2 regions of the Streptomyces sp. NPDC033136 genome follow, and region 1 is predicted to be linked to the other one. Evidence: predicted binding sites of a transcription regulator. Region 1 holds the regulator's gene; the other holds the start of a gene.
What was found. Region 1 encodes HspR, which represses chaperone genes until heat shock. Its sites were predicted from a motif close to TTGAGNNNNNNNNNCTCAA; they were not measured.
Positions count from the first base shown of each region.

Region 2: lon (endopeptidase La) is a predicted target of HspR. The motif match lies at 2,752-2,770, and genes of this name have one in related genera.

Region 1 covers NZ_JBVIPD010000001.1:561,834-566,242, forward strand. Annotated here, with positions in the region: gene dnaK (molecular chaperone DnaK) at 1-847, shown strand, start outside; gene grpE (nucleotide exchange factor GrpE) at 844-1,500, shown strand; gene dnaJ (molecular chaperone DnaJ) at 1,534-2,721, shown strand; gene ACZ5TL_RS02595 (heat shock protein transcriptional repressor HspR) at 2,727-3,179, shown strand; gene ACZ5TL_RS02600 (sugar ABC transporter substrate-binding protein) at 3,451-4,409, shown strand, end outside.
Region 2 covers NZ_JBVIPD010000013.1:31,354-35,762, reverse strand. Annotated here, with positions in the region: gene ACZ5TL_RS23500 (response regulator transcription factor) at 1-667, opposite strand, end outside; gene ACZ5TL_RS23495 (spermidine synthase family protein) at 803-1,480, opposite strand; partial or broken gene ACZ5TL_RS23490 (rhomboid-like protein) at 1,648-1,917, shown strand; gene ACZ5TL_RS23485 (GNAT family N-acetyltransferase) at 1,933-2,616, opposite strand; gene lon (endopeptidase La) at 2,793-4,409, shown strand, end outside.

The DNA of each region.
Region 1 (4,409 bases):
CCCGGACGAGGTCGTCGCCATCGGCGCCGCCCTGCAGGCCGGTGTCCTCAAGGGCGAGGTCAAGGACGTCCTGCTCCTCGACGTCACCCCGCTGTCCCTCGGTATCGAGACCAAGGGCGGCATCATGACCAAGCTCATCGAGCGGAACACGACGATCCCGACCAAGCGGTCCGAGATCTTCACCACCGCCGAGGACAACCAGCCGTCCGTGCAGATCCAGGTCTACCAGGGCGAGCGCGAGATCGCGGCGTACAACAAGAAGCTCGGGATGTTCGAGCTGACCGGTCTGCCCCCGGCGCCCCGCGGCGTCCCGCAGATCGAGGTGTCCTTCGACATCGACGCCAACGGCATCATGCACGTGACCGCCAAGGACCTGGGCACGGGCAAGGAGCAGAAGATGACCGTCACCGGCGGCTCCTCGCTGCCGCAGGACGAGGTCAACCGCATGCGTGAGGAGGCCGAGCGCTACGCGGAGGAGGACCACAAGCGCCGCGAGGCCGCCGAGTCCCGCAACCAGGGCGAGCAGCTCGTCTACCAGACCGAGAAGTTCCTCAAGGACAACGAGGACAAGGTCCCGGGCGAGATCAAGACCGAGGTCGAGGAAGCCGTCAGTGAGCTGAAGGAGAAGCTCAAGGGCGAGGACACGGCCGAGATCCGCACCGCCACGGAGAAGGTCGCGGCCGTCTCGCAGAAGCTGGGCCAGGCCATGTACGCCGACGCGGGCGGCGCGCAGGCCGCCGACGGCGCCTCCGCCGGAGCCGGCGCGGGTGCCGGTGGCGCCAAGGCCGACGACGATGTCGTCGACGCCGAGATCGTCGACGAGGAGCGGAAGGATGGTGCCGCGTGACGGAGGAGACCCCGGGCTTCGACGAGCAGCAGCCCGACGTCCCTTCCGGCGCCACCTCCGATGACGCCGAGCCGAAGGCCGCCGCCTCCTCCCCGGAGGACGAGGCGGCCCCGGCCGGGGACACGGGCCAGGACGTGGGTCTGGTGGCCCAGCTGGATCAGGCCCGCTCGGCGCTCGGTGAGCGCACGGCGGACCTCCAGCGCCTCCAGGCCGAGTTCCAGAACTACCGCCGCCGGGTCGAGCGCGACCGGATCGCGGTCAAGGAGATCGCCATCGCGAACCTCCTGACCGAGCTCCTGCCCGTGCTCGACGACATCGGCCGCGCGCGGGAACACGGCGAGCTGGTCGGCGGCTTCAAGTCCGTCGCCGAGTCGCTGGAGAGCACCGCGGCGAAGATGGGCCTGCAGCAGTTCGGCAAGGAGGGCGAGCCCTTCGACCCGACGATCCACGAAGCCCTGATGCACAGCTACGCGCCGGACGTCACCGAGACGACCTGCGTGGCGATTCTGCAGCCCGGGTACCGGATCGGCGAGCGCACCATCCGCCCCGCGCGGGTGGCGGTGGCCGAGCCCCAGCCGGGGGCACAGACGGTCAAGGCGGACGAGTCCGCCGACGCCGACGACAAGGAGAGCGGTGGCCCGGACGAGGGCTGACGTGTCAGACGAAGGGAAGGAGGGGCGTCGAGGATGAGCACCAAGGACTTCATCGAGAAGGACTACTACAAGGTCCTCGGCGTCCCCAAGGACGCCACCGAGGCCGAGATCAAGAAGGCGTACCGGAAGCTCGCCCGCGAGTTCCACCCGGACGCCAACAAGGGCAACGTCAAGGCGGAGGAGCGCTTCAAGGAGATCTCCGAGGCCAACGACATCCTCGGCGACCCCAAGAAGCGCAAGGAGTACGACGAGGCACGCGCCCTCTTCGGGAGCGGCGGCTTCCGGCCGGGGCCCGGCGCGGGCGGCGGCTCCTTCAACTTCGACCTGGGAGACCTCTTCGGAGGCGGTGCCCAGGGCGGCGGCCAGGGAGCCGGCGGTTTCGGCGGTGGACTCGGTGACGTCTTCGGGGGCCTGTTCAACCGCGGCGGCGCGGGCGGCCCGGGGACGCGCACGCATCCCCGGCGCGGCCAGGACATCGAGTCCGAGGTCACGCTCAGCTTCACGGAGGCCATCGAGGGCGCGACCGTCCCGCTGCGGATGTCGTCGCAGTCGCCCTGCAAGGCCTGTTCGGGCACCGGCGACAAGAACGGCACACCGCGCGTGTGCCCGACCTGCGTCGGCACCGGGCAGGTCGCCCGGGGCAGCGGCGGCGGCTTCTCCCTGACCGACCCCTGCCCGGACTGCAAGGGCCGCGGCCTGATCGCGGAGAACGCCTGCGAGATCTGCAAGGGCAGCGGCCGGGCCAAGTCCTCGCGGACCATGCAGGTGCGCATCCCCGCGGGCGTCAGCGACGGCCAGCGGATCCGGCTGCGCGGCAAGGGAGCCCCGGGCGAGCGCGGCGGACCGGCGGGCGACCTGTACGTGGTCGTGCACGTCGACTCCCACCCGGTGTTCGGCCGCAAGGACGACAACCTCACCGTCACCGTCCCGGTCACCTTCACCGAGGCGGCCCTCGGCGGCGAGGTCCGGGTGCCGACGCTGGGCGGCCCGCCCGTCACGCTGAAGCTGCCGCCGGGTACGCCCAACGGCCGCACCATGCGCGCCCGCGGCAAGGGCGCGGTCCGCAAGGACGGCACCCGGGGAGACCTTCTGGTCACCGTCGAGGTGAGTGTTCCGAAGGACCTGACGGGGAAGGCTCGTGACGCACTCGAGGCGTATCGCGAGGCGAGTGCGGGTGAGGATCCGCGGGCGGATCTGTTCCAGGCCGCGAAGGGAGCATGAGTCAGATGGACGGTCGTCGACGCAACCCGTATGAACTGACCGAGGAAACCCCGGTCTATGTCATCTCGGTGGCGGCCCAGCTGTCCGGCCTGCACCCGCAGACCCTGCGCCAGTACGACCGCCTGGGCCTGGTGTCCCCGGACCGCACGCCGGGCCGGGGCCGCCGCTACTCGGCCCGGGACATCGAACTGCTGCGCACCGTCCAGCAGTTGTCGCAGGACGAGGGCATCAACCTGGCGGGCATCAAGCGCATCATCGAACTGGAGAACCAGGTCGCCGCACTCCAGGCCCGGGTGGCCGAGCTGGAGGACGCGCTCGACGGCGCGGCTGCGGCCATGCGCCAGCGCGAGGCGGCGGTGCACGCGTCGTACCGCCGCGACCTGGTGCCGTACCAGGAGGTGCAGCAGACCAGCGCGCTGGTGGTGTGGCGGCCGAAGCGGCAGCAGCAGTCCGACTGACGCGGGTACGCCTGCGAAAGGGGCCGGGAGGAGACTCCCGGCCCCTTTCGTACGTCTTGGGATGTTTTCGGCGGGACCTCCCATGGATGACTGTATGGAGCAAGGATTTTGGAGGTGATTCCGCAGAGTCTTCACAAGGCTCGCGGAGCGTGGTGTTGTCATCTCGTTAAGTGGTTCCGCTTGACGCTGAGAGCGCGCACGCGTTGGCTTTTCAGACACATGGGCCACAAAGTGTGCCCACGTCCGAATCACACGCGAAGTGAGCCCCCGCATGCGTCGTCGTATCTCCATATCCGTGGCCGCGGTCACGATGTCCGCCACGCTCGCCGGCTGCGGCGCGCTCAACGCGACCGGGAGCAGTGACGACGCGAGCCCGACGAAGGGCGACGACATCACGGTGGGTCTGCTGCTGCCGGAGAAGGCGAACACGCGGTACGAGAACTTCGACTACCCCATCATCAAGCGCAAGGTCGAGTCGCTCACCAACGACAAGGGCCGCGTCGAGTACGCCAACGCCGACGCGAGCGCGGACAAGCAGGCGAGCCAGCTGCAGCGGATGATCGACGACCGGGTCGACGTGATCCTGCTGGACGCGGTGGACGCGCACGCCATCGCGAGCGGGGTGAAGAAGGCGAAGGAGGCCGGCATACCGGTCATCGCCTACGACCGGCTGGCCGAGGGCCCGATCGACGCGTACATCTCCTTCGACAACGAGCTGGTCGGCGAGGTCCAGGGGCGCACCCTGCTGGAGGCCATCGGCGAGGACGCGGACCTCTCCGACAAGATCGTCATGATGAACGGCTCCCCGACGGACCCCAACGCCAAGCAGTTCAAGGCGGGGGCGATGTCCGAGCTGAACGGCAAGGTGACGATCGCCCAGACCTTCGACACCAAGGACTGGAAGCCGGAGAACGCGCAGGCCAACATGGCCGAGGCGATCGCGAAGATCGGCAAGGGCAACATCGCGGCCGTGTACTCCGCCAACGACGGCATGGCGGGCGGCATCGTCAAGGCGCTGGAGGCCGCCGGCGTGACCAAGCTGCCGCCGATCACCGGGCAGGACGCGGAGCTGCCGGCGGTGCAGCGGATCATCATCGGTGAGCAGTACATGAGCGTGTACAAGTCGTACCCGCAGGAGGCGGAGAACGCCGCGCAGATGGCCGTCGCCAAGGTCCAGGGCCGGGAGATCCAGTTCGCCGCCCTCGCCCGCGACAAGGTCGACAGCCCCAC
Region 2 (4,409 bases), on a different contig from region 1:
GCAGCGCCTTGATGTGGCTGTCGACCGTGCGGGTGCCGGAGGCGTCCGCCCAGTCCCAGACCTCGGCGAGCAGTTGCTCGCGCGAGAGCACCGCGCGCGGGGTGTTCGCCAGGCACACCAGCAGGTCGAACTCGGTGGGCGTGAGGTGGACGTCCTCGCTGCGCACGCGGACGCGGCGCTGTGCGTGGTCGATCTCCAGCTCGCCGAGACGCAGAATGCCGGAGCGGGGGGTGGCCGCGGCGATCGCGGCCCGCTCCACCCGGCGCAGCAGTACGTGCACGCGCGCCGCCAACTCCCGCATGGAGAACGGCTTGGTCATGTAGTCGTCGGCCCCGACGCCGAGCCCGACCAGCATGTCGGTCTCGTCGTCGCGCGCGGTGAGCATCAGCACCGGCACCGGGCGGGCGGCCTGCACGCGCCGGCAGACCTCCAGACCGTCGAAGCCGGGCAGCATGATGTCGAGGATCAGCAGGTCGGGCTGCCAGGCTTCGGCCGTGTCGACCGCGGCCGGACCGTCACCGGCGGTTTGCACGAGGAATCCCTCGGCTCGCAGGCGGGTCGCGATGGCGTCCACGATCGTCGCGTCGTCCTCGACCACCAGGACCCGGCGCTGTGCGCCCGGAGTAGCCGTCGCCGAACCGTTGTGGGAGGTCTGTGTCTGCTCCATCGCCCGCCCCTGGGGTGTGCTTTCCGGAATCAGTGGGGTGATTCCTTCTGACTGGCTATGCCTGCGCATGGTTGCGATTGACGCTTGAATGATCGGCGTCCGGGGAGCAGCGTACGGGGAGTCAGCACACCTTTGCTATCCAGGGCTGATGCCGAGGTGCACGACGTCCGGAACGCCCCGGGCAACCGGGAGCTCTTCGGTACGCACGTGCTGGAACCCGGCATTCCGCAAGGTTTCCTCGAATTCCGGCGATGGCTGGGCGGACCAGACGGCGAGAACTCCGCCGGGTCTCAACACCCGTGCGCAGCTGTCCAGTCCGGCTTTCGCGTAGAGATCGCCGTTGCCCTCCGTGACGGTCCAGCCGGGGCCGTTGTCGATGTCGAGGCACAGGGCGTCGTACGTGTCGGACGTCTCATTGACGTACGCCACGAGATCGTCTTCGACGAGGTGCGTGCGGGGATCGGCGAGGGCCTCGGCGGAGATCGCCGCGAGCGGGCCGTCGAGATGCCAATCGACGATCGCGTGCTCGCGTTCCACCACGGCGATCCGTCCCCAGCGCGGGTCCGCCGCGGCGTGCGCGAGGGAGAAGCCGACGCCGAGTCCGCCGATCAGCACGTCGGGGCGGTCCCGGCCGGGCAGGGCGTCCAGGGCCGCGTCGACCAGCCGCCGCTCCGAGCGGCCGTCGGAGGTGTCCATCAGGAAACAGCCGTTCGCGATGATCTCCAGCCGGTCACCGTGCCGCCGCAGCACGACCTCGCCGTACGGGCCCTCGCGACGGTCCAGCACATCGGGAATGTCGTACGAGGTAGGCATGGGGGCATCCTGGCAGGTCCAGGGCGCAGGACGCCGGGAATTACCGGGGGACGCGACGAGCGGCCATGAGATGCCGTGCATCGGCTCTCGCGTGGCACAGGTCACAGGCAGCGGGGCCGGGGCGGGCGAAGGCTGGGGCATGACCGAAGGGGCGCCCCCTGTGGAGGCGGCTTCCCGGGAGTTCCCTGCACCGCCTCGGCTACGGCGTCAGCTTCGGCGTCGCGGCCTGCACCGGCGCCGTCGCCTGCCTGCTGTGGCTGTGGCTGTGGCTGCGCGTGCCGCTGCTGGCCGGCTTCGGCGGCGTGCTCGTGCAGGACCTGCTCGCCTTCACCGACCCGATGGCCGACCGGGGGCATGTGATCGCCCTGGCCATCGGGGTCGCGACCTGGCCGCTGGTCAGGCGGTGGCGGGGGAGGCGGGGCGGTGCGCCCGGACCGGCCGCGGCTGTTCGTTCAGGAAGGAGAGGCCGTCCGGGGAGGAGAGGCCGTTTCCGTCAGCGGGCAGTGCTTCGCGCTGGTGAGCAGGGCCACCACCTCCCAGCCCAGAGCCTCGTAGAGCCCGCGCCCCGCGGGGGTCCCGGCGAGGACACCGGTCCGGGCCCCCTGCCGGACGGCGGCGCTCTGCAGCGTCCGCATGACGAGGCTGCCGAGTCCCTTGCGGCGGTGCTCCGCGGCCGTCTCGATCTGGTCGGCCACGGCGGTGGTGCCCGTCGGGGCGACCTGCCCGCGCGCCGCCAGGGAACCGTCCGGCGCGGCGATCAGCACCCGCGTCACCCCGCCGCGCGACCAGGTGCGCAGCCGGTAGCCGTCGGGCACGTCCGGAGCGTCCCCCGGGGCCAGCGGAGCCGTCATGAGGTAGCCGGGCTCGGGATCGATCCACCAGGCGCCGTCCAGCCAGCCGGCGACCACCGACGGGTCCCGGAACGCCTTCAGCCAGATGCCGGCCCCGGTCACCGCGCCCGCCACCTTCCGCACGGTCGTCTCGTCGAGGTCGTCGCCGGTCGCGCCGAACACATGACGTGTGACGTGGCCCTTCACCCCCACGTCGATCGTGCGGCCCCACGGCTCGGTCACGGGTGGAGCCGCCCCGCGCGACACGACCCATCCGTCGACCCACGCCTGCACGGTGCCGTCCACGTCATCCCCCTGTAATGGGCAGGTAACCCTTTGAGTCATTACCTATAGGGAGCATACGCGCCCCTTCGCCCCCGGCGTCTCAGGTGATCGCTGACAGCGAACGCCGGGCGGGGAACATCCGGCCGCTCCCGAGCATTGAGTCGGCATAGCTCAACTTGACTGCCGAAGGGGAGATCATGGCTTCGACGTCCACACCGCTCACCCTGCCCGTGCTGCCGCTCGACGACGAGGTCGTCCTGCCCGGGATGGTGGTCCCGCTGGACCTGAGTGACTCCGAGGTCCGCGCCGCGGTGGAGGCCGCCCAGGCCGCTGCCCGGTCAACGCCCGGAAAGCCCCGGGTACTCCTGGTGCCGCGCATCGACGGGACGTACGCGAGCACCGGTGTGCTCGGCACCGTCGAGCAGGTCGGCCGGCTGGCCGACGGTGACCCGGGCGCGCTGATCCGCGGCCGGGGGCGGGTGCGCATCGGTGCGGGGACCACGGGCCCCGGCGCGGCCCTCTGGGTCGAGGGCACCAGCGTCGACGAGACCGTGCCGGAGCCTTCCCCAAGTTCTCAACCTCGTTCGAACAGGGGAGCCCCCTATCTCGGGCAGGTCGCCGAACTGGTCAAGGAGTACAAGGCCCTCGCCACCGCCTGGCTGCGCAAGCGCGGTGCCTGGCAGGTCGTCGACCGGGTCCAGGCCATCGACGACGTCTCGGCGCTCGCCGACAACTCCGGCTACTCGCCGTTCCTGACCACCGACCAGAAGGTCGAACTCCTGGAGACCGCCGACCCGGTGGCCCGGCTCAAGCTCGCCACCCAGCAGCTGCGCGACCACCTCGCCGAGCAGGACGTGGCCGAGTCCATCGCCAAGGACGTCCAGGAGGGCGTCGACAAGCAGCAGCGCGAGTTCCTGCTGCGGCGTCAGCTGGAAGCGGTCCGCAAGGAGCTGCGCGAGCTGAACGGCGAGGCAGGCAAGGACTCCGCCGAGGAGTCCGAGGACTACCGCGCCCGCGTGGAGGCCGCCGACCTGCCCGAGAAGGTCCGCGAGGCCGCGCTCAAGGAGGTCGACAAGCTGGAGCGCTCCTCCGACCAGTCGCCCGAGGGCTCGTGGATCCGCACCTGGCTCGACACGGTCCTGGAGATGCCGTGGAACGAGCGCACCGAGGACGCGTACGACATCCAGGGCGCCAAGGCGGTCCTGGACGCCGAGCACTCCGGTCTGGAGGACGTCAAGGAGCGGATCACCGAGTACCTGGCGGTGCGCAAGCGGCGCGACGACCGGGGGCTGGGTGTCGTCGGCGGGCGGCTCGAGGGTGCGGCGCGAAGCGCCTCGGCTGAGGGTGGCGGTGGGCGAGGTGGGGGCGGTGCCGTGCTCGCGCTGGTCGGGCCGCCCGGCGTCGGCAAGACCAGCCTGGGGGAGTCCGTCGCCCACGCGATGGGCCGGAAGTTCGTGCGCGTCGCCCTCGGCGGGGTGCGCGACGAGGCCGAGATCCGCGGGCACCGGCGCACCTACGTCGGCGCGCTGCCGGGCCGGGTCGTCCGGGCAGTCAAGGAGGCCGGGTCGATGAACCCGGTCGTGCTGCTCGACGAGATCGACAAGGTGGGCTCCGACTTCCGGGGCGACCCGGCCGCCGCCCTGCTCGAAGTGCTCGATCCCGCGCAGAATCACACCTTCCGGGACCACTACCTGGAGGTCGAGCTGGACCTGTCGGACGTCGTCTTCCTCGCCACCGCCAACGTCCTGGAGGCGATCCCGGAGGCCCTGGCCGACCGGATGGAGATCGTCCGCCTGGACGGCTACACCGAGGAC